DNA from 2 places in the Thalassotalea sp. PLHSN55 genome. Region 2 is predicted to be linked to the other one. Evidence: predicted binding sites of a transcription regulator. Region 2 holds the regulator's gene; the other holds the start of a gene.
What was found. The regulator LexA, encoded in region 2, represses DNA repair genes until DNA is damaged. The targets are predictions, from matches to a motif close to TACTGTATNNNNATACAGTA.

Region 1 (3,217 bases), on a different contig from region 2:
GTGGCGGTATGCCTTTTGGTCCGCAAGTAGGATCGCTTGAGCATGGTGCTCATATTATTGTCGGCACCCCAGGAAGAATTGAAGATCACCTTGGCAAAGGCACTTTACGCCTAGACGATGTTGAAATGCTAGTGCTTGATGAAGCGGATCGCATGTTAGAAATGGGTTTTCAATCAGCAATTGACTTAATTGTTGATAAAACTCCGATGAACCGTCAAACCTTATTATTTAGTGCCACTTACCCGAAACAAATCCAATCGATTGCGCAGCGTATTATGGTTAAACCTGTTATGGTGGAAGCAAAATCAAGCCATGATAATAGCAGTATTGAGCAAAAGTTTTATCAGGTTGAACATCACGATGAAGCGCGCTCTTTGGCGGTACGTTTGTTATTACTTGAACATCAACCCGAGTCGTCGGTGATCTTTTGTAATACTAAGCGTGAAACGCAAGAACTAGCCGATAGGTTGCATAATTACGGCTTCAGTGTCGTGGCACTTCATGGCGATCTGGAACAGCGCGATCGCGATCAAACCTTAGTGCGTTTTGCTAACAAAAGTGCTGCGATATTAGTGGCAACCGATGTGGCAGCCCGCGGCTTAGATATCGACTCGTTAGACATGGTTATTAACTACCATATTGCACGTGATAGTGAAGTTCATGTTCATCGTATTGGTCGAACGGGGCGTGCAGGCAGCAAGGGCATTGCTTGTTCATTATATTCTGAAAAAGAAAGTTATAAAGTTGGCTTACTGGAAGATTATTTAGATAAAACCATTACGCCAGATATTTTACCATCAACAGACGTGCTTGATCATTCACCGTATCAACCGAAAGTAACCACGTTGCAAATTGATGGTGGTAAAAAACAAAAAGTTCGCCCGGGTGATATCTTAGGTGCACTAACTGGCAAAGGTGGCATTGAAGGTAAGCAAGTTGGCAAAATACAAATGTTTGATAACTGGGCTTATGTTGCTGTTGAGCGCAAAGTATTAAAGCCAGCGCTGAAAAAGTTATCAGAAGGTAAAATGAAAGGCCGCACTTTCAGAGTACGTAAAATTTAATAAACACTCTATATGAAATAGCAATGCAACTCTCTACCACAAAATGAGAGTTGATTCGCTGTGATTAATAACTGCAAGCTGGTTAAGCAAATTTACTATTTGTGTTGGTTTAAAAAGTAACCGACTGTTTTTGTACTAACGCTAAGTCGCTAATTTGCACCTGACCAAGCGCTTTTGACATTCGTGCTGCGGTTTTATCAGCATTATGTTTTTCGGCGAAGGTGATAATATCGTCGCCGTTACACATTACTTTAAGGGCAACGGTTTTATTTTTTAAACGGTAGCCTTTAATCGTTTTGTTGTAACGGATAACACTGTTACTCATGGCCGACTTACAGACATTGATCAGGGCGGACTCTACATATTCGTCCATGGCTGAGCTGGTAAAGCTGGTTCCTGCTAAACAAAGGGCGCTGGTTATTACTGCTAATGTTGTGGCTTTTACTGTTTTCATGACATCTCTCCATTAATGATATACGAACAATTTTTATAAGCGTTCAAGCACTGCACGCACTTTCATCATGGAAGGTTTTTTAAAGAAAAGTGTTAATTTGCCGGTGATGAATGTAAATGAATATATTTGTTCGCCGCTTTTATTGATCTCTATCTTGTTGTTATTCATCAACTCTGGAAATATCCCCCCGATCTTTGTTGTAATGATGTTTTACATCTGTAGATATTTAGACATAAAAAAGCAGTTAAAGCGGTTATTTGTCTTAAGATGAAATACAGGTGATAAACTTGGAATTTACCAAGATGCTTGTTATGATACTGATGTTTTATACAGTTAAGTGCTTTATTTATGATAAATAAAGCGGGTTTGGTGAGGAAAACTAATGGCAGTTGAAAGTCGATTTGTAGTAATTAGGCAAGGTGTAGAGGTTCAAACGTTCATGGATAAAAAAAGTGCTGATGAATATGACAAGATGCTCGATATGGCTGATAACCTAACGGCGATGTTTGAAAGCTCACCTATTGAACTAACCGAAACCATGACGGAAGAGTTAAGCATTTTCCTCGCTCAACATCGTGAAGACGTGTTAGTTGCATTACAAGCTAAAAAAGCGAAACCTGCGCCTAAGGCAAAAGTAAAAGCGGTTGAAAAAACAGAGACTAAAGACGTTGCGTAATTAGTGTAATCACTGTTTATCTACTTATTATTTGATGTCGCTAAACTACCAGCTTATTCGCAGTGCAAAAAGAAAAACGGTTGGCTTGCAAGTTAAGCAAGGCGCTATTTTTGTGCGCGCTCCTTATTATGTCAGCGAGCAAGATATTGCCGCTATTGTTGAAGCAAAAGCGACTTGGTTAAAGCAAAAACAAACAGAACAACAAAATAAAGCGCCGTTAATTCAGTTTGAACATGGCAGCCGAATATGGATTAAAGGCGTACAAAAAAGCCTTGCTATTGAATTTGCTAGCCAGCCTAGTGTCACTGAAAGCTTAGATAGTTTATCGATTGTCCTTGAATATAAATATCAATTAGCAAGTGAGGATACACTTCACCAAAAAATCGCCCAAGCGTTTGAAGCTTGGTTACTGACATTGGGAAAAGCCTATATACCGCAAAGGTTAGATGAACTTAGCCAAATAACGCAGTTGTTTCCTCAGCGTTATCAAATTAAAAAGTACAAAGCGCGCTGGGGCAGTTGCAATAGCAAAAAAGAACTGAGTTTTAATTACCTATTAATGATGGCGCCAACGTCTGTTATTGATTACGTTATTATTCATGAACTTTGTCATTTGCAGTATTTAAATCACTCCAGTCATTTCTGGCAATTAGTTGCTCAGTTTTATCCAAATGTAAAAGCGGCAAAAAATTGGCTAAAAGCCCATCAAGCGGATCTAACGTGGTAATTTCATTCCACTTTCTTTAAAAATACGCGATATCCTTCAATTTTTAGGTTACAAATATTAACGAGGCTGAAACACCTTGTAGCAGTGTTGTTATGCGCTGTTGGTTAAAATGTCTCCACATTGTTAATCATTATTTTTAAATCACTTTAATCGTTAACCAAACGATTGGCATAAATATTGATTGAAAAACATCAAGTTAAATTGAAGAGGTGGAAGCATGAAAACACGTTTACATTATGTAAAATTATCGACGTTATATTTTGGGTCTGCATTTTTGTCGTTTGCTCTGCTTAATT
Region 2 (3,217 bases):
CAATCGCATGATCGCCGCCTACGCCTCCAAGCCCACCAATTGCAACACGGGTATTACGCAGTATTTGTTGCTCGTCTCTCGTTACCCAACCGATATTACGAGAGAAAGCTTCTTCGTAGTTAAACATAGCAATCCTTTAGAAAAATAGCTTAAGAGTAAACTATTTTATCGTTGTTATTTAAAAAATAGATATTGCCAAAACATGCGACTAAGGTGTAATTAACTTAATATCTGGCAAGTTGAATTCTGCATTATTTGAAAATTTTCTTAATGAAATTTGAGAAGCGAGGTCATCATATAAAATCGCATAAAGCTTCTTTATTTCATCATTTAGTTCAGTGTCGAATTTCTCTCGAGCGAGAAAAAACATCGCGCGCTGGCCGTGATAATTCATTTCGTCACCAATTTGCTCAAAGGGCAAGCCAAAACGAATTAGACGTCGATTTAATCTCGGCTCCATCATTACAACAAGACCGACATGATTAAAAATTGTAGCCATAGCTAAGCCACTTAAATATAGACCCATCGCAATATTAGGGAAGTTACGTCTTTCCTCGGGACTATACATGTTGTCCATATTAACGTCGTTTAATACGAAAGGAACTTGCTTTTCCTTTTCACGACGCCTAAACGAAGCAAGTACGGCTAATCGTGAAATTTCACCGAAGCCACCACGTGGTAAAGTTGTTGTGTCTAATACTTCTGTTTTTGCACTACTTAAACAATGCTCTTCAAAAGGCAACTTTTTTTCGGGATCTTCAGCTGGTGGGATAACTAATCTAATACACCCTGCAAATACCCCAGTTCTTCGGTGTTCTAATAAACAGTGATAGGCATATTTATCACATTCATCAGATTCCATATGCAATGGGTTTGGTTCTTCCCAGCCAAGCTCTTCACTATATACACCATAACGAATTTTATATGCTTCTTGCTGGAGTTCCTTGGTGCTTGCAAATTTTATTTTGAAATACTGATTGAAGTTTTCAGCAATAGAATAAGAACTCATGTTTCCCTCAATATCAATTGGTAAAAATAACAGCCAATATGTACGAATATGTAACTTTAGGTCATCTCTTACTAATAATATACTAGTAACTCAATATTTTCCTTTATATTTAAATACTTTTTTGATGTTACTAATGAGAAAAAATACGAAAGCTCTCTATAGCTTACTGTTTGAAACTAAAGAGGTTAGTTAGTTTGGTGTCGTTACAAAATAAAAGTCATGTCTTTCATTTATAAAAGGTGTATTAGTTAAAAACAGCGCCAATAGTTGTGTAAAATTTCGTTTTACACAATGTTAAGCTTGCCTTTATTAAAAGGCTGTATACAATAACAGGTATACTGTTCATATTTACAGGCAAATATAATGACTGAGCTTAAACCATTAACCCCCCGTCAACAGCAGATTTTTGATCTAATAAAAGAAAAAATATCAGCTACAGGTATGCCGCCAACTCGTGCAGAAATAGCTGATTTTTTTGGTTTTAAGTCAGCTAATGCTGCGGAAGAACACTTAAAAGCGTTAGCCAAAAAAGGTTATATTGAAATGTTGCCTGGCACGTCACGTGGGATTCGCCTAGCTGAAGAATTCATTGAAGAAGAGGGGTTGCCACTTATCGGCAGAGTCGCTGCTGGTGAACCAATATTGGCGCAAGAGCATGTTGAAGAAAATTATAAAATTGATGGTAACTTATTTCGTCCTTCAGCAGACTATTTACTTCGGGTAAATGGTGAAAGTATGAAGGATATCGGTATTTTGGATGGTGACCTGTTAGCGGTTCATCAAACCAGTGATGTGCAAAACGGGCAAGTTATTGTGGCAAGAGTTGAAGATGACGTTACCGTGAAGCGATTCAAGCGTGAAGGTAATGTTGTTTATTTACACGCCGAAAATGAAGATTTCTCTCCAATTGTTGTTGATCTAGCGAGCCAAAGTTTCAATGTTGAAGGGATCGCCGTTGGGGTTATTCGCTCTGCCGATTGGATGTAAACATATCTAAATTTTATTATTTCAGCTTTAACTAAGATATTTTTCCTCAACTTAAATGATAAGCCTAGAAAAACAGAGTCTTAAATACGACATAATTTATGTCGTATTTTTTGTTTTTGTCTCCGCCAATACTCTCGTTATTTTCAATAAATTGTTGTTTATTTAATCAGCTCAACACTAGAGCCCTCTTCGCCTGAAGCAAATTTTTTGTGATTTTTATCACGAATATATATGTCCGTTTTTATTCGTTCCTAGAGTAGATACTCTATTGATATCACAGGTTTTTTTGTTGATCTATGTCATAAAAAAACTAGACCTTGAATAAAATTTAAGTAATTCTAGTACAGCAAATAGACAAAATGATAATAAGAAAATAGAAGAAAGCGTGGTGTAAATGCGTGGTTTCTACCTTACGTTGGAAATAATAATAAGAAAACCAAACAGAACCAATATAAGTAATTAAGTTGTTTGCTTCAAAACGTTCTGTTTTGCTTTTACAAGCAGAAGGAGATGTTGAGTGAAGAGATGTAACCAGGTTTGGTTGCTACTAGGAATGTTATTTTCTAGTTCAGCTTGGGCCGACATGCAGTTAAATTTAACAAAGGGCGCAACAGATATTAGCAGGGAGGTTTATGACCTGCATATGATGGTGATGTACATTTGTACTGCTATTGGTCTTGTTGTATTTGGCGCAATGTTTTGGTCGATGATTTTTCATCGAAAATCTAAAGGGGTAAAACCAGCCACTTTTCATGAAAGTACTAAGGTCGAGATCCTCTGGACCGCAATTCCGATTGTCATCTTAATTGCCATGGCAGTGCCTGCCACGAGTACATTAATTGAGATGGAAAATAATGACGATTCAGATGTTACTATTCAAATTACTGGCTCGCAGTGGAAATGGCACTATAAGTACTTTGACCAAGATATAGAATTCTATTCAGTGCTTTCAACCCCTAGAGAGCAATACGAAAATCAAGTAAGTGATAACGCTGAAAAGGGCGAGCACTACTTACTTGAAGTTGATAAACCTCTTGTTATTCCTGTTAATAAAAAAGTTCGATTCTTAATTACCTCAGACGATGTTATTCACTCTTGGTGGGTGCCAGCTTTTGCGGTTAAGCAAGATGCTAATCCAGGCTTTATTAATGAGGCTTGGACCAAAGTTGATGAACCCGGTATTTATCGCGGCCAATGTGCAGAGCTTTGTGGTAAAGATCA

Region 1: the regulator LexA is predicted to act here: its motif matches at 1,834-1,853, upstream of ACRRSQ_RS04895 (YebG family protein).

What each region holds. Positions count from the first base shown of each region.
Region 1 is NZ_JBPDIH010000002.1:399,404-402,620, reverse strand. It holds gene dbpA (ATP-dependent RNA helicase DbpA) at 1-1,064, shown strand, start outside; gene ACRRSQ_RS04900 (DUF3718 domain-containing protein) at 1,174-1,518, opposite strand; gene ACRRSQ_RS04895 (YebG family protein) at 1,901-2,194, shown strand; gene ACRRSQ_RS04890 (M48 family metallopeptidase) at 2,229-2,921, shown strand.
Region 2 is NZ_JBPDIH010000003.1:81,754-84,970, reverse strand. It holds gene ACRRSQ_RS06295 (ThiF family adenylyltransferase) at 1-127, opposite strand, end outside; gene ACRRSQ_RS06290 (PEP-CTERM/exosortase system-associated acyltransferase) at 209-1,009, opposite strand; gene lexA (transcriptional repressor LexA) at 1,373-1,996, shown strand; gene coxB (cytochrome c oxidase subunit II) at 2,550-3,217, shown strand, end outside.